DNA from 4 places in the Streptomyces sp. NPDC017940 genome. Region 1 is predicted to be linked to each of the others. Evidence: riboswitches for the same ligand, from Rfam matches in the RefSeq annotation. Region 1 holds a riboswitch; each other region holds the start of a gene.

The links. Region 1 has a riboswitch for cyclic di-AMP ahead of ACH4DX_RS34675 (M23 family metallopeptidase). Riboswitches for the same ligand answer to the same signal wherever they lie in the genome.
Region 2: it holds a riboswitch for cyclic di-AMP, as region 1 does, so the genes downstream of both, ACH4DX_RS31995 (M23 family metallopeptidase) here and ACH4DX_RS34675 (M23 family metallopeptidase) in region 1, are expected to answer to the same signal.
Region 3: it holds a riboswitch for cyclic di-AMP, as region 1 does, so the genes downstream of both, ACH4DX_RS13105 (NlpC/P60 family protein) here and ACH4DX_RS34675 (M23 family metallopeptidase) in region 1, are expected to answer to the same signal.
Region 4: it holds a riboswitch for cyclic di-AMP, as region 1 does, so the genes downstream of both, ACH4DX_RS23200 (transglycosylase family protein) here and ACH4DX_RS34675 (M23 family metallopeptidase) in region 1, are expected to answer to the same signal.

What each region holds. Positions count from the first base shown of each region.
Region 1 is NZ_JBIRHJ010000018.1:20,654-24,857, reverse strand. It holds gene ACH4DX_RS34680 (PP2C family protein-serine/threonine phosphatase) at 140-1,234, shown strand; cyclic di-AMP (ydaO/yuaA leader) riboswitch at 1,466-1,600, shown strand; gene ACH4DX_RS34675 (M23 family metallopeptidase) at 1,612-2,712, shown strand; gene ACH4DX_RS34670 (aldo/keto reductase) at 2,798-3,742, shown strand; gene ACH4DX_RS34665 (PrsW family intramembrane metalloprotease) at 3,759-4,204, opposite strand, start outside.
Region 2 is NZ_JBIRHJ010000011.1:124,066-128,269, forward strand. It holds gene ACH4DX_RS31985 (M16 family metallopeptidase) at 1-92, shown strand, start outside; gene ACH4DX_RS31990 (M16 family metallopeptidase) at 89-1,474, shown strand; cyclic di-AMP (ydaO/yuaA leader) riboswitch at 1,737-1,895, shown strand; gene ACH4DX_RS31995 (M23 family metallopeptidase) at 1,909-2,736, shown strand; gene ACH4DX_RS32000 (GntR family transcriptional regulator) at 3,023-3,706, shown strand; gene ACH4DX_RS32005 (HPr family phosphocarrier protein) at 4,091-4,204, opposite strand, start outside.
Region 3 is NZ_JBIRHJ010000003.1:695,273-699,476, reverse strand. It holds gene ACH4DX_RS13110 (hypothetical protein) at 330-683, shown strand; gene ACH4DX_RS13105 (NlpC/P60 family protein) at 690-1,973, opposite strand; cyclic di-AMP (ydaO/yuaA leader) riboswitch at 1,981-2,138, opposite strand; gene ACH4DX_RS13100 (ATP-dependent DNA helicase) at 2,428-4,204, shown strand, end outside.
Region 4 is NZ_JBIRHJ010000006.1:498,927-503,130, reverse strand. It holds gene eno (phosphopyruvate hydratase) at 1-482, opposite strand, end outside; gene ACH4DX_RS23200 (transglycosylase family protein) at 924-1,685, opposite strand; cyclic di-AMP (ydaO/yuaA leader) riboswitch at 1,690-1,879, opposite strand; gene ACH4DX_RS23195 (transglycosylase family protein) at 2,083-3,216, opposite strand; gene ACH4DX_RS23190 (cytochrome P450) at 3,366-4,204, opposite strand, start outside.

The DNA of each region.
Region 1 (4,204 bases):
TGCTGGGCGTGGCTCGGGTGTTGGGCATGGCTCCGGTGCTGGGCGTGGCTCCGGCGCCGGGCGTGGCTCCAGTGCCGGGCGTGGGGCCCGTGGTGTGCGGGGCTCGGGTGCGGGGCGCGGTCCCGGGGGAGCGCGGAACGTGCCCCGGGAGCGCGCCCTCGTCAGGGCGCTGCCCCCGCTGCTCCTCGTCGTCGGCATCTGCTTCGACGCGCTCACCCCGCCCGAGTTCACCGCGTCCCCGCTGTTCGCCGCCGCCCCCCTGATCACCGCCCCGTTCTTCCGGCTGCGCACCACCGTGGCGGTCGCCGCGATGTCCTGCGCGGCCGTGATCGGCCTGCGCCTGCGCGGCGACGGCGCGAGCGCCGACGTCGAGGTGGTCACCGAGTTCCTGACCATGCTGACCGTCGGCGTCCTGGCCGTCGTCATCAACCGCGTCGTACGCCGCGGCGACGCCCGCCTCGCCTCCGCACGCTCCATCGCCGAGACGGCCCAGCGCGCGGTGCTCCCGCAGCCCGACCCCCGCATCGGCGGCCTCGACATCGCCGCGCGCTACGAGGCCGCGCAGGCCGACGCCTTCATCGGCGGTGACCTGTACGCCGTGCAGGACACCCCGCACGGCGTACGCGTCATCGTCGGTGACGTACGCGGCAAGGGCATGGGCGCGGTGGCCGCCGTCGCCGTGGTGATCGGTGCCTTCCGGGAGGCCGCCGAGCAGGAGTCGACCCTGGAGGCGGTGGCGCAGCGCCTGGAGCGGGCACTCGCCAGGGAGGGCATGCGGCGGGACGGCCTCGACGCCTTCGAGGGGTTCACCACGGCCGTGCTCGCGGAGGTCCCGAGGGGCGGCGAGGGGATCGTACGGATCATCAACCGGGGGCACCCGGAGCCCTTGGTCCTGCGCGGCGACGGGCGGCTGTGCGTGCTCACGCCGGCCGAGCCCGCGCTGCCGCTCGGCATGGGGGACCTCGGCACCTGGCCGGACCGCGCCGACCGCGTCGAGTTCCCGCCCGGTGCCACACTGCTGCTCTACACCGACGGGCTCTCGGAGGCCAGGAACGCGGAGGGGGAGTTCTTCGACCCCGCCGTACGGCTCGGCGGCCGCGTCTTCCCCGGCCCCGGCGGCCCCGACGCGCTCCTGGCCGCCCTCGTGGACGACGTCCGCGCCCACACCGTGGACGGCGCCACGGACGACATGGCCCTGCTCGCCGTACGACGACCCGTCACAGCCGGTGACTGAACGGCGTCCCTCCGCACAACGGCTGACGCGGCATCAGCCGATCCGCGGGGGCCGTATCGCTGCGCTGGGTCATGACCACCGTTCAACTCGCCCCACTCACACCGCAGATGTCCCTTGTGTTCGTGGCGTAAGCGTTTAACGATCAGCCGGAACAGCTTGGAATACCGACCCGCTGTCTATTAACGTTCGATAACGCAGCGCGGTCGTCCCAGTCGACACTCAAGTCGGCTCCGTGCGCACACGCCTAATCCCGCAAGGGAGCCGGGGAACCACCACATTGGGGTGAATCGGGCATGATCCGTGCCCGTAGGAGACCTTCCTGCTCCGAACCCGTCAGCTAACCCGGTAGGCGAAAGGAAGGAAAGGAGTGCGCCCCAGTGGCGTCCAACCGGCCTGCCCCCGAAGCGCTCTATGTACCGAACGGCGAATCCGTCGAAGGGCCCGAAGCCCCGACCGGATTCGGCGGGTACGCCCCGCAGGAGCCGTGGGAGGAGTGGAACCCCACCGCCGAGTCCGTCCGCCCCGTGCGCGGCCGGCACCGGATCCACAAGAAGGGCGGCGGCGGCCTCGCCCGCAGCTCCACCGTCCTCGGCGTCGGCGTCATCGCGGCCGTCGGCGCGGGCGGCATAGCCACCGCGCAGGGCGGCAAGCCGCCCGTCTCCATAGCCCTGCCGGACATGTCGGCGGTCACGGACTCGCTGCCCGACGCCGGGTCCCTGCCGGGCGTGGGCGCCCTGCTGTCGGACGACGCGCCCGAGGACACCGTCACCGTCGCGGCCGCCGCGCCCCTCAGCTCCGCGGGCGTGAGCGCCGCCGACGCCGAGCAGGGCACCACCGGCGCCGGTGAGGCACTGCGGGCCCGCATCATGCAGCAGGCCGAGAACCAGCAGAGCCAGGCGGACGACGCCGTGCGCAAGGCGGCCGAGGACGCGGCCGTGCGCAAGGCCGCCGAGCAGGCCAAGGCCCAGCAGTCGAAGGCGCAGGCCGAAGCCAAGGCCAAGGCGGCCGAGGAGAAGCGGAAGAAGGAAGAGGCCGCGCGCAAGAAGGCCGAGGCGGAGCGCCTCGCCAAGCTCGCCAAGAGCTATTCACTGCCCACCTCCTCGTACACCCTCACCTCGCACTTCGGTGTCTCCGGCTCCATGTGGTCCTCCGGTCAGCACACCGGTCTCGACTTCGCTGCCCCTACGGGTACCCCGCTCAAGGCCGTGCATTCAGGCACCGTCAAGGAAGCGGGCTGGGCGGGCGCGTACGGCTACCGCACCATCCTCGAACTCGACGACGGCACCGAGATCTGGTACTGCCACCAGTCCTCGCTGAGCGTCGGCGCCGGCCAGAAGGTCACCACCGGCGACGTCATCGGCCGCGTCGGCGCCACCGGCAACGTCACCGGCCCGCACCTCCACCTGGAGGTCCACACCAGCGGCGGCGCCAACGTCGACCCGCTCGGCTGGCTCCAGGGCAAGGGCCTCAACCCGTAACACCCGGGCTTCGGCGGCCCTGGCGACAACCCCCCGACGCCAGGGCCGCCGGAATTACCGCCTCCGTGTGCGTGTTGATCTCCCCATGACCATTCTTCGCCCCCTGGGCTCCTCCGACCTCGAAGTCTTCCCGCTCGCCCTCGGCGGCAACGTCTTCGGCTGGACCGCAGACGAGCAGCAGTCCTTCGCGGTCCTCGACGCCTACACCGCGGCGGGCGGCAACTTCGTGGACACCGCCGACGTGTACTCGGTGTGGGCGCCCGGCAACGAGGGCGGCGTGTCCGAGACCGTCATCGGCCGGTGGCTCGCCGCGCGCGGCAACCGCTCCGACGTGCTGATCGCCACCAAGGTCGGCGGCCACCCCGACTACAAGGGCCTCTCGGCGAGCACCATCAAGTCCGCCGCTGAGGAGTCGCTGCGCCGCCTCGGCACCGACTACATCGACCTGTACTACACGCACTACGACGACCCGTCCGTGCCCGTCGAGGAGTTCCTGACCGCCCTCGACGACCTGGTGCGGTCCGGCAAGGTGCGGGCCGTCGCGGCCTCCAACATCACCGCCGAACGCCTCCAGGAGTCCCTGGACTTCTCCGACCGCGAGGGCCTCGTGCGGTACGTGGCCCTCCAGCCGCACTACAACCTCGTCTCGCGCGACACCTACGAGGGCCCCCTCCAGGATGTCGCGTCCCGCGCGGGCCTCGCGGCCGTGCCCTACTACGCGCTCGCCGCGGGCTTCCTGACCGGCAAGTACCGCAAGGGCACCCAGGTCGACAGCGCACGGGCCGGGGGAGCGGCGCAGCACCTGGAGACCGAGCGCGGGCAGCGCGTCCTCGCCGCCCTCGACGAGATAGCCGCGGACCGCGGCGCCGAGCACGCCACGGTGGCCCTCGCCTGGCTCGCCGCCCAGCCGACGGTGGCCGCGCCGCTCGCCTCCGCCCGCTCCGTGGAACAGCTTCCCGCGCTGCTCGCGGTGGCCGACCTGGAGCTGACGCGGGACGAACTGTCCCGTCTGACCGCCGCGTCGGCATGACCGCGACGGCCGGGCCTCAGGTCCGGTAGGGGTTGGACGAGGGGTGGACGGGGCCCGCCGGGGACCCGTGCCCGGCGTGGGGCTGCCCGTACGGCGCGTGCGGCGTTCCGTACGCGGTACGGGGCACCCCGTACGCGGTGGGGAAGGGACCGTACGCGGCGTACGGGAGCGGCAGCACGACGGGCGCCGTCGCCCGGGCCGCGTACGCCAGCGCGGGGCGCGCCACCTCGCGCCGCTCCCACAGGGCGTCGAGCAGCTCCCGCTCCCGTACGACGAAGTCGGCGCCGGCCCGGCCGCGGTGGGCCCGGTGCCGCAGCAGGGCGAGGGAGGTCGCGTACGTCTCGTAGTCGACGACGGCACGGCCCGCGGCTCTGCCCAGGTGGTACGCGGCGTGGTCGCGGGCGAGGGTCCGCGCGCGCATCGAGCCGAGCGCGAACGGCTCGGCCGCGGTGAGCCAGCCCG
Region 2 (4,204 bases), on a different contig from region 1:
GGCTGCGCCCGGACAACCGCGCGGTGCTCGTGTACGAGCCCGTCACCCCCGAAGACGCCGACCACGAAGCCAGCGAGGAGGCGGCGAAGTGACCGAGGCCGCAACGATGGAGTTCCACCCGCAGCCCCAGGCGGGCACCGCCAAGCCCTGGGCGTTCCCCGCCCCCGAGCGCGGCGCGCTCGCCAACGGCCTCACGGTGCTGCGCTGCGACCGCCCCGGGCAGCAGCTCGTCGCCGTGGAGGTCCACCTCGACGCACCCCTGGACGCCGAACCGCAGGGCCTGGACGGCGTCGCCACGATCATGGCGCGGGCCTTCAACGAGGGCACCGACAAGCACTCAGCGGAGGAGTTCGCCGCCGAGCTCGACCGCTGCGGCGCCACGCTCGACGCGCACGCCGACCACGCGGGCGTCCGCGTCTCCCTCGAGGTGCCCGTCTCCCGCCTGCCCAAGGCGCTCGGCCTGCTCGCCGACGCCCTGCGCGCGCCCGCGTTCGCGGACAGCGAGATCGAGCGCCTGGTGCGCAACCGCCTGGACGAGATCCCGCACGAGAGCGCCAACCCGGCACGCCGCGCCGCCAAGGAACTCTCCCGGCAGCTCTTCCCGGCCTCCTCGCGGATGTCCCGTCCGCGCCAGGGCACGGAGGAGACGGTCACGGCCATCGACTCCGCGGCCGTGCGCGCCTTCTACGAGAAGCACATCCGCCCCGCCGCTGCCACCGCCGTGGTGGTCGGTGACCTCACCGGCATCGATCTGGACGCCGTCCTCGCGGACACGCTCGGCGCCTGGACCGGGGGAGCGGCCGAGCCGCGCCCCGTGCCCGCGGTGACCGCGGACGACCGGGGCCGCGTCGTCATCGTGGACCGCCCCGGCGCCGTGCAGACGCAGCTGCTCATCGGCCGCGTCGGCCCGGACCGGCACGACCGCGTGTGGGCCGCGCAGGTCCTCGGGACGTACTGCCTCGGCGGCACGCTCACCTCGCGCCTCGACCGCGTCCTGCGCGAGGAGAAGGGCTACACCTACGGAGTGCGCGCCTTCAGCCAGGTGCTGCGTTCGGCGCCGGACGGCACCGGCGCCGCGATGCTCGCCATCAGCGGCTCCGTGGACACCCCGAACACGGGCCCGGCCCTCACGGACCTGTGGAAGGTCCTGCGCACGCTGGCAGCGGAGGGGCTCACCGACCCCGAGCGGGACGTCGCCGTGCAGAACCTCGTCGGGGTCGCCCCGCTGAAGTACGAGACCGCTGCCGCCGTCGCCGCCACCCTCGCCGACCAGGTGGAGCAGAACCTGCCGGACGACTTCCAGGCGCGCCTGTACCGCCAGTTGGCGCAGACGGGCACGGTGGAGGCCACCGCGGCCGTGGTGAACGCCTTCCCCGACGACCGCCTCGTGACGGTCCTCGTGGGGGACGCCGCGCAGATCGAGGGGCCCGTGAAGGCGCTCGGCATCGGCGAAGTGAGCGTGGTCACCGGCTGATTCCGCCGCCCCGGAGGCACAGGTCCAGAGGCGGATAGTCACCGCCATAGGGCGGCAAACCATGACACGAGAACAGGGACCCCAGTGACGCAAGATGTCGCTGGGGTCCCTGCATGCAGCCATATGTCCGTATTGATGGGGAGGTTGTTCGTCTGCCCTGTGGCGTGCGCTACAAAAGTGCTGATCCGTTTGTTCTTTGAAAGAAGAGACGTTTAGCGTCAGTCCGGCTGTCCGTCAGGCACCACGCCGCGCCCGCGGCACCGGACAGTCATCGCCGAGTCCCCGTACGGCGCGAGCCAGGGGAGCCGGGGACCCACGTCCCTGGGGTGAATCGGACCCCTTGCCGCGAGGCGAGGAGCCCGTAGGAGACCTTCCTGCTCCGAACCCGTCAGCTAACCCGGTAGGCGAGAAGGAAGGAAAGGATCAGCCGCTTCATGGCGTTCATCCGCCCGACCGGCAAGCACCGCCGTCCCAGCCGTATCACGCGTACGACCGCCGGTGCCGCGGGTGTTGCCGCGCTCACCACCACCGGGGTCATCTCGGGTCTGGCCGCCCCGGCGTTCGCCGCCGAAGGGGCCTCCGCCGACTACGCGCACGCCGGCCTCACCCAGTCCATCTCCGTCGGCGACTCCCTGGCCGGTGAGATCGACGCCCAGGCCGCCGCCCAGAAGCAGGCCGCCGACGAGGCCGCCGCCATGGAGAAGGCCGAAGCCGAGGCCAAGGCCAAGGCCGAGGAGGCCAAGCGCAAGGCCGCCGAGGCCAAGCGCAAGGCCGAGGCCGCCGCGAAGGCCAAGGCCAAGGAGGAGCGCGAGGCCAAGGAGCGCGCCGCCCGTGAGGCCGAGCGCAAGCGCCTCGGCTCGTACGTCTCGCCGATCGCCGGCAGCTATGTCTCCACCGGCTACAAGACCGGAGGCGCCATGTGGTCCTCCGGCAGCCACACCGGCGTCGACTTCCACGCCGCGTCCGGCACGCAGGTCCAGGCGGTCGCTGCGGGCACCGTCGTCGAGGCCGGCTGGGGCGGGGCGTACGGCAACAACGTCGTGATCCGCCACCACGACGGCACGTACACGCAGTACGGCCACATGTCGTCCCTGAGCGTCACGGTCGGCCAGGCGGTCACCCCCGGCCAGCAGATCGGCCTCTCCGGCTCGACCGGCAACTCCAGCGGCCCGCACCTGCACTTCGAGGCCCGCACCGGCGCGGACTACGGCTCCGACATCGACCCCGTCGCCTACCTGCGCTCGCACGGCGTCAACGTCTGAGGACCCCACGCGAAAGCCCCGGCTCACCCGAGCCGGGGCTTTCCGCGTACCGGAAACTCCCCCGGTGCCCGCGCCCGTTGGCCAAAAGATATCCATGGATTACGCCTGTCGTCGGAAAACCGGGCCAGCTGCAATAGAGTTCGGGTCGACAGCTGATCCATGTCGGCAGGGGTCCATATCAGCAGGGTTCGCGGAATCGTTGAAAGAGCGCTGTTCGATGCGTCGGTCCGTGCGCCGGCCGCAGCGCCGGCCACGCGTTTCGCGGGCATCAAAGCGGAGGTCCGTCATGCGCATTCCCGCGCAATCGGTGTGCACGGCCATCCGGGGCGACATCGTCTCCGGTGTCTACGAACGCGGCACGCGCCTCACCGAAGACCTGCTCGCCCGCCGCTACGGAGTCTCACGCGTCCCCGTGCGCGAGGCCCTGCGCACCCTGGAGGCCGAGGGCTTCGTCGTCACCCGCAGGCACGCGGGCGCCTGCGTCGCCGAGCCCACCGAGCAGGACGCGGCCGACATCCTGGAGATCCGCGCCCTCCTGGAGCCCCTCGCCGCCGCCCGCGCGGCACAGCGGCGCACCGACGCGCACCTGAAGGTCCTGCGGGGCCTCGTCCGGCTCGGCCAGGAGCGGTCCCGGCGCGGCGGCGAGGAGCTGCGCTCACTCGACGGCTGGTTCCACGAGACGCTCGCCAAGGCCTCCGGGAGCCCCGGCCTCATCACTCTGCTGACCCAGCTGCGGCACAAGATCGCCTGGATGTACGTGGCCGAGCCGCAGGCCGCGCCCACGGAGACGTGGGCCGAGCGGGCCGCGGTCGTCGACGCCGTGGCCCGCGGGGACGGGGAGCGGGCCCGCGCTCTGGCCGCACTGCACGTCGAGCGGTCCGTGGCCGCGCACCGGCCAGGGCGGGGTGCCCGCGCGGGGCGCGTGAGGGGTTCGCAACATCCCGTGAACACGGTGAGCGCGCGGAATTAACGGCGGCGCCGTATAAAAAGGGAAGCAATTCCGGCCGCGGGAATTCGGGCTGCCCATTTCCGGTCCGCGCGTTCACGAGATCGCGAGATCGCGCATTTACGAGGTCGTGCGTTCACGAGGTCGCGAGTTCGCGCGTTCACGAGGTCGCGGCGATCACGAACTCGCGCCGATCACGAACTCGCGAGGTCGCGCGTTCGCGAGTTAGGAATCCCCTCCCGGACGCGTCCGTTCGGTACGGTGCGCTTTTCGTCCCGGGCATTCGTGATCCCGGACCGCCCACCCACCCACACGGACGTACGTACAGCGAAAAAAGCGGTGGAGCCGCGCAGGCCCGACAGGCCCGCGCGGCTCCACCGCATTGCACCCGACCCGGTCGGGCGACGCTCAGACGGTCTCGGGAAGCTCCTCGAGCCCCTCGGCGACCAGCTTCGCCAGCCGGTCGAGCGCGGCGTCCGCGCCCTCGGCGTCCGAAGCGAGCACGATCTCCTCGCCGCCCTG
Region 3 (4,204 bases), on a different contig from region 1:
TGAACGGATACGAGCGTTCCGTCCCGGCTTCGCCGACGGGTTCACCAAGTGCGTGACCGATGTGGTCCATGTGGCCCGCCTGTCCGGTGGGAGTGCTAACGCCCCCGGTGCACCAGGCGTCCGGGGTGCCCGCCGCGCCGTGCCCCGGGCGGTCGTGCCGCGTCCCGGGTGGCCAGGGTCGTGCCCCACGAGGGCGGAACCGTGCCCCGGGCGATGGGAGCCCTGCCCCGGGCGGTGGCAGTCCTGCCCCGGGCTGGGGGCCTGCCCCGCGCGGTCGGAGCCCTGCCCCGCGCGGCCGGATCCGCGCACCGGGAATTAGGCTCCGCCCCATGGACGTACTCATCCATCTCTTCGTCGGACTGCACATCATCGGCATCGCTGCGCTCCTGGGCGGCTTCCTCGCCCAGATGAAGGCGATGGGTGCGGGCACGGCCCGGTTCAGCCCCGCGATGCTGCACGGCGCATTGACCATGTTGATCACTGGCGTCGTTCTTGTCGGTCTGAATCAGGCCGACGACAACACGGTCAACAACGTCAAGATCGGCATCAAGCTGGCCCTGTTGATCGTGATTCTCGGCCTCGTGTACGTGAAGCGGGACGAGGACAAGGTGGACAAGGCGATGTTCGCCACCGTCGGGGCGCTGACGGTGGCGAACATCTTCATCGCCGTCCTGTGGACGTAGGGAGCTCTATGCCGGGCGCACCACGCTGTGGATCGGCATGTAGGAGATGGACTCGACCCGGACGTTCGCACCGGGCTTGGGGGCGTGGATCATCTTGCCGCCGCCGATGTAGATGCCGACGTGGCTGATGTCGTCGTAGAAGAAGACGAGGTCACCCCGCCGGGCGTTCGCCTTCGAGACGGTCGTGCCCGTCTTCACCTGGTCCCAGGTGGTGCGTGGCAGGGAGATGCCCGCGGTCTTCCAGGCGGCCTGGGTGAGGCCGGAGCAGTCGAAGGAGTCGGGGCCCGCGGCACCCCACACGTAGGGCTTGCCCATCTGCTGCTCGGCGAAGCCGATCACTTTCTCGGCCTTCGCCGCGTAGCTGCCTCCGGTGCTCCCCGAGCGCGAACCGGAACCCGCCCCCGAGCCCCCACCTGGACCGCTGCCCTGGTCGGAGCCGGAGCCGGAGCCGGAGCCGGAGCCCGAACCCGCACCGGACCCCTGGCCCTGGCCCTGTCCCTGTCCTTGCTCCTGCCCCTGCTCACGGTCCCGCGCGCTCCGCTCCGCGGCCTCCTCCGCCTTCCGCTCCCGCTCCGCCTCCGCCTGCTCGCGCGCGAGCTCCGCCGCCTCGCGCTCGGCGGCCTCCTTCTTCCGCTTCTCGATCGCGGCGAGGCGCGCCTTCTCCTCGGCGGTCAGCTTCGACAGGAGCGAGCGCGCCTCGGTGAGCTTGGTCTGGACGGTCTGCTTGCTCGTTCTGAGGGCGTCGCGCGAGTCCTGTAGCGTCCGCAGGCTCTTGGCGGCCTTCGCGCGCTGCTCGGTCGCCGAGACCTGCTGCGTCCGGTAGTCGTCGACGGCCTTCTTCTGACGGTTGGTGAGCCGGTCGGCGAGGTGGTTCTGGTCGAAGAAGCCCTTCGGGTCGTCGGCGAGCAGCATCGTGGCCGTCTCGGAGACGGCTCCGGTCCGGTACTGCGCGGCGGCGAAGGAGCCGAGCTCCTGACGGGCTTCGTTCAGACGGTCCGTGCGCCTGGCCACGTCGTCCAGGAGACGGTCGACCTTCTTGCGCTGCTTGTCGGTGCTCTCCTTGGCGGAGTTGTACCTCTGTGTGGCCACCCCGGCCTGGTGGTAGAGGTCGTCGACCTTCTTCTGCACCTCTTCTAGGCTTGGCTTCCCGGGCTCGGTGGGGGCGGACGGCGCGGCGTGCGCGCTCTGCGAGAGCAGGGCCACCGACGTCAGGGCGGCCGTGGTGATGCCGAGCGCGGGGGTCGTGCGGACGCGGGCCGGTCGGCTGCGCGGCTTGCGGTGCGACGCCAAGACTGGCGACTCCTTCCGTGGACCGCCTACCGGGTTAGCTGTCGGGTTCGGGCGGATGATCCGGAAGGCTGCCCTACGGTTCCGTACGGGGTACGGGACTGATTCACCCCAGAGATCGTGGTGGGTCCCCGGCTCCGAACGCGTCGGACTCGGCGGAGGCCGCGCGTACCCGGCGGGGATCGCCGGTGGGGGGACGTGCGGCCCGCGCAGCACGCTAGCCAACCGGTGAGGCGCGAGGGAAGGTTGATGTTCGATATGCCCGATACATTTCCGTGACCTCACGAGGAGTGCGGTGCCGCGGCGGCGGGCGCCGACCCGGGCGGTGGCGCAGCGTGACACCGCGGCTGCGTGGAGCCGCCCCCGCGCGGCCGCACCGCGCCGGTGTGGCCGGATCGGGGCGGCCTCGCGGAACCCGGGGCGGGTTGTCAGTGGGGCCGCCTAGACTCGGGAGGCGATGAGCAGCCTCTTTGACGACAGCTTCCTGGCGGACCTCAAGCCCTCGCAGGGCCACGAGGAGGAACCCCCGCCGCCGCCCGAGGACAGTGCTCCGGAGCCCATTCCGGACGACCTGTTCCACGGGAGGTTCGACGCGCCCGCACCCCGGGACGCGTACTACAGGGACGGCGCCCACCGCCCCGCGATCGACCCGGCGGCGCTGCTCGACGGCCTGAACGAGAACCAGCGCGCGGCCGTCGTGCACGCCGGAGCGCCCCTGCTCATCGTCGCCGGCGCCGGTTCCGGCAAGACGCGCGTGCTCACGCACCGCATCGCGTACCTCCTCGCGGAGCGCGGTGCCCACCCCGGCCAGATCCTCGCGATCACGTTCACGAACAAGGCCGCGGGCGAGATGAAGGAGCGCGTCGAACAGCTCGTCGGCCCGCGCGCGGGCGCCATGTGGGTGTCGACGTTCCACAGCGCGTGCGTGCGCATCCTCCGCCGCGAGTACAAGAAGCTGGGCTTCACGTCCTCGTTCTCGATCTACGACGCCGCGGACTCCAAGCGCCTCATGGCCCTGGTCTGCCGCGACCTGGACCTGGACCCGAAGAAGTTCCCGCCGAAGTCCTTCAGCGCCAAGATCTCGAACCTGAAGAACGAGCTCATCGACGAGGAGGACTTCGCCGCCCGGGCAGCCGACGGCTTCGAGAAGACCCTCGCCCAGGCGTACGCGATGTACCAGTCGAGGCTGCGCGAGGCCAACGCCCTCGACTTCGACGACCTGATCATGACCACGGTGCATCTGCTGCGCGCCTTCCCGGACGTCGCCGAGCACTACCGCCGCCGCTTCCGCCACGTGATGGTCGACGAGTACCAGGACACCAACCACGCGCAGTACGCCCTGGTGCGCGAGCTGGTCGGCCCCTCCGGAGAGGGCGACGAGCCGGGCGAGCTGTGCGTCGTCGGTGACGCCGACCAGTCCATCTACGCCTTCCGCGGCGCCACCATCCGCAACATCCTCCAGTTCGAGGAGGACTACCCGAACGCGACCACGATTCTCCTCGAGCAGAACTACCGCTCCACCCAGACGATCCTGACCGCCGCCAACGCGGTCATCGAGCGCAACGAGAGCCGTCGCCCCAAGAACCTGTGGACCAACGCGGGCGCCGGCGCACGCATCACCGGGTACGTCGCCGACACCGAGCACGACGAGGCCCAGTTCGTCGCCGACGAGATCGACCGCCTGACCGACGCCGGTGACGCCAAGGCCGGCGACGTGGCGATCTTCTATCGCACGAACGCCCAGTCCCGTGTCTTCGAAGAGATCTTCATCCGCGTCGGCCTGCCCTACAAGGTCGTCGGCGGGGTCCGCTTCTACGAGCGCAAGGAAGTCCGCGACGTCCTCGCGTATCTACGGGTCCTCGCCAACCCCGAGGACGCCGTGCCGCTGCGCCGCATCCTGAACGTGCCCAAGCGCGGCATCGGGGACCGCGCCGAAGCGATGATCGACGCGCTCGCGCAGCGCGAGAAGATCTCCTTCCCGCAGGCGCTGCGCCGCGTCGACGAGGCGTACGGCATGGCGGCCCGCTCGGCGAACGCCGTGAAGCGCTTCAACACGCTCATGGAGGAGCTGCGCACGATCGTCGAGTCCGGCGCGGGCCCCGCCGTCGTCCTGGAGGCCGTGCTCGAGCGGACCGGATATCTCGCGGAGCTCCAGTCCTCCACCGACCCGCAGGACGAGACGCGCATCGAGAACCTCCAGGAGCTGGCCGCCGTGGCCCTGGAGTTCGAGCAGG
Region 4 (4,204 bases), on a different contig from region 1:
TTGGAGTCCGCGTGGGACCCGCCGTTCAGGATGTTCATCATCGGAACGGGCAGCAGGTGCGCGTTCGGGCCGCCCAGGTAGCGGAAGAGGGGGAGGTCGGAGGCCTCGGACGCGGCGTGCGCGACGGCGAGGGAGACGCCGAGGATGGCGTTCGCGCCGAGCGAGCCCTTGTTGTCGGTGGCGTCGAGGTCGAACATCGCCTGGTCGATCAGGCGCTGCTCGGTGGCGTCGTAGCCGACGAGCTCCGGGCCGATCTGCTCGATGACGGCGAGAACGGCCTTCTCGACGCCCTTGCCGCCGTAGCGGTTGGCGTCTCCGTCACGCAGTTCGATGGCCTCGAAGGCGCCGGTGGAGGCGCCGGACGGAACCGCGGCGCGGCCGGTGGACCCGTCGTCGAGGCCGACCTCGACCTCGACCGTGGGGTTGCCTCGGGAGTCCAGGATTTCCCGGGCTACGACGACGTCGATGGACGGCACGAGCATCTCCTTCTGGGATGTGACGCTGGGGGCGCGCGGCGTGCACCACTGTGGGCGCGGGCTTGCGCATGGCTTGCATGGTCTTCATCGGCCCTGCGTCTCCTGAGCCTAACGGGCCTGGGGGCTTCGGCCAGCCGACCGCCCGGCCCGTGGGACGGCCGACGGCCCATTTCCCAGGTAATCAGGGCGGAAGCCAGGCCCCTACTGGCCAGTAGCTTCGCCTAAGGCGTAGCTCGGGGCTCCGGGTGGGCCGGCCCAGGGCTCCGCGAGGACCAGCCGGGGGCTTCCGTCAGGACCGGCCGTGCGGCCCCCGGCGGTGCCCGCGCAGCACCTCGCCCCGGTGCGTACGGGGGATACGCGCACCGGGGCGAGGGAGACCGTGGGGACGGAAGCGCTCCGTGGGACCGGAGCGAGGCGCCCTGGCCCGACAGGGCCGGGGAGCCCGGGTCAGCTGAGGTGCAGCTGCTGGCCGGGGTAGATGAAGTCGGCGTCGTCGATGATGTCGCCGTTCAGCTTGTAGACCTTCTGCCAGCCGCCCTTGACCTCGCGCGCGTCGGCGATCTTGGAGAGCGTGTCGCCCTTCTTGACCTTGTACTCGCCGTCGCCCTTCTTCACGACCTTGCCGGTCGGGGTCTCGACGGTCTTCTTCGACTCGGTCCGCGGGGCGGCCTGCGGGGCGCTCTGCGGCTTCGGCTGCGCCTGCTGCTGGGGCTGCGCCTGCTGACGCGGCTGCTGCTGGGGCTTGACCTGCTGCTGCGGCTTGGCCTGCTGGGTCTGGTGCTGCGGCTGCGACTGCTCGCCACCGCCGCCGTTGCCGCCACCGCCGCCGTTGTACGAGGCGCCGGTCAGGCCCACGCCGCAGCTCGGCCAGGCACCCTTGCCCTGGCCCGCGAGGACCTTCTCGCCGATCGCGATCTGCTGGGACTTGGAGGCCTTGTCGGCCGTGGAGGCGTACTGCGTGCCGCCGTACGCGGCCCAGGTGGAGGCCGAGAACTGCAAGCCGCCGTAATAGCCGTTGCCGGTGTTGATGGACCAGTTGCCGCCGGCCTCGCACTGCGCGACGCGGTCCCACTGGTCGGCCGTGGCGGCGCTCGCGGTGCCCGTGGCCATCAGCGGGGCGGCGACAGCGGCGCCGGTGACACCGACGACGGTGGCGGCGCGAGTGGCCTTGGACGGACGGCGGTGCTTGCCCTTGCTGGAAAACAGCATGGATGGATCCCCTCACCGACGCCTGCGAGGTGAGCTGTCGGGTTCGGGCGGGTGAGTGCCCGGTCGCACCACGTGCGTGCGACTTCACCCCTAGCCGTTCCTGTCCGTCCCGCGGCGCTTGCTGCTCGCTGCGGTGCGGACGGGCCCGGCGCTTACCTTGGGTCCCCCGCTCCTGCCTTCGGCGCACGAAGCGACGACTGTTCCCGTCCGGCCGTTGGCAGGATTCGGCGTACCGACCGGCGGGGCCCGCTGTGGCGAGCGATCACGACCGTAGACGGGCAAACCGCGGAATTTCAAAGACGATCAGGGCTTCTGAGACCCATCTCTCACTTGCGCCTCACCACCTTTAAACCGGACATTCATCGCGAACTGCCCGTCAGTTCCGGGCGTGTCGCGGCTACTTCCGGTCCGCCTCCGCGGCCTGCTTCTCCTTCAGGTCAAGCTGCTGACCGGGGAGGATGAGGTCCGGGTCGGCGCCGACGGTCTTCTTGTTCTCCGCGTAGAGGGAGGACCAGCCGCCGTCAAGGTCGTGCCGGTCCGCGATGCGCGAGAGGTTGTCGCCGGAGCGGACCGTGTAGGTGTCGGCGGGGCCGGGTGAACCGCGTTCTGCCCCACGGGAGGCGTGCCGCCCCGCGGAGCCCGCGCCGGACTCGCCGTCCGCGGCCTCGTCCGCGCTCGAACCGCGGTGGCGTCCCGAGGTGCCCTCGGCGGACTCGGAGGACTCAGGGGAATCAGAGGGCTCGGAGGGCTCCTCGGAGCCTTCGGAGCCCGAAGGGGCGCTCTCGGCGCCGGAGTCGCCGCCGGAGCCCGGCGAAGTGGTGTCGCGGCCCGCGGACTTGCCGTCCCGGCCGGTCTCCCGTCCGCCCTCGTCGCCCTTCCCGCCCTCTTCGTCCTTCTCCCTCGCACCGCTCGGCCCCGACGTGCCGGCTTCGCCGGTCGTGTCACCGCCGCCCTTGCGGTGCTTGCCGGTTCTCCCGTCCCGGGCGTCATCGCCGCTCCTGCCGTCGGCGTGATCCCTGTCTCCCGGACCGGTGGAGTCGTCGGAGCGTGTGGAGCCGGAGGAGTCCTTCGCGCCCCGGTCCTCCTCGTCCCCGCGGGAGGAGTCGGCGGACCTGCCCGGCGCCACCGGCAGGCCCGGGTCGACGTCGGCGGCCGCATCGTCCTTGCTGAGGCCCGCGGCCGGGCCGCAGTTCGGCCAGGCGGCGGGGCCCTGGTCGGCCAGGACCTCGTCGGCGACGGCTATCTGCTGGGAGCGGCTCGCCTCGTCGGCGCTCGGCGCGTAGGCGAGGCCGCCGTAGTTCTCCCAGGTCTCCTGCGTCATCTGCAATCCGCCGTAGTACCCGTCGCCCTTGGCGCTCCAGGCGCTGCCGCTCTCGCACTCCGCGACCTTGTCCCACGTCGCGGCCTCCGCGGCGTTCGCGCCCGTGGCGCCGAGCAGCGGGATCGCGATGGCGGATCCGGTGACGCCGGCCGCGACGACGATCGCCGGGGCTTGGCGGGGGCGGCGGTGACGGCCTTGACCGGAGAGCATGCACATGCCTTTCGCGTGACGACAGGGGCGGCCGCGACACATGGTGCGCTGGGGTGCCGAGCCGTCGTGAAAGTAGCCGCAGTCGAACGTCAGTCACAAGTCGATGCAGCGCAGATCACGCGAAAGTCACAGTTTTGACCGGCCGTCAGTCAGCTGCCGGGAAGGCCCCCGGCCCCGGGCGGTGTGAACCGTACCGGAAGAGTCCGCAGGCCACGCATGATGAGCCCGCCGCGCCACCGCAACTCCTCGGGCTCGACGCCGAGTTGGAGGTCCGGCAGCCTGCGCAGCAGAGTCGCCACGGCCGTCTGCCCCTCCAGGCGGGCGAGGGGGGCGCCGAGGCAGTAGTGGATGCCGTGGCCGTATCCGAGGTGCTGATTGTCGCGCCGGGACAGATCGAGGAGGTCGGGCTCCGCGAATCGGGCGGGGTCGCGGTCCGCGGCGGCGAGGACGACGAGGACCGGGTCGCCCACGGCGATGTCCTGGCCGCCGACGCGCAGCGGCTCGGTGGCGAAGCGCCAGGTGGCCAGTTCGACGGGCCCGTCGAAGCGGAGCAGTTCCTCGATGCCCGTCTCCAGGAGGGCGCTCTCCCCGGCGGCCAGGGACCGTTGCAGCCGGGCCCGCTGCTCGGGGTGGGTGAGCAGCGCGAGGATGCCGTTGCCGATGAGGTTCACGGTCGTCTCGAACCCGGCGAACAGCAGGATGAAGGCCATGGCGGCGGCCTCGTTCTCGGTGAGGTGCTCGCCGTGGTCGGAGGCGCGGATCAGGCCGGAGATCAGGTCGTCCCCGGGCTCTGCCCGCTTGCGGTGGATGAGCTCGGCGAGGTAGCCGCGCATCTTCTTCACCGAGCGCGCGACGCCGCCCCGCGGCCCTCCCCCGTGCCGGATCATCATGCCCGCCCAGTCCCGGAAGTCGTCCTGGTCCTCCCGGGGTACGCCGAGCAGGTCGCAGATGGCGTAGATGGGGAGCGGGAAGGCGAACTCGTGGATGA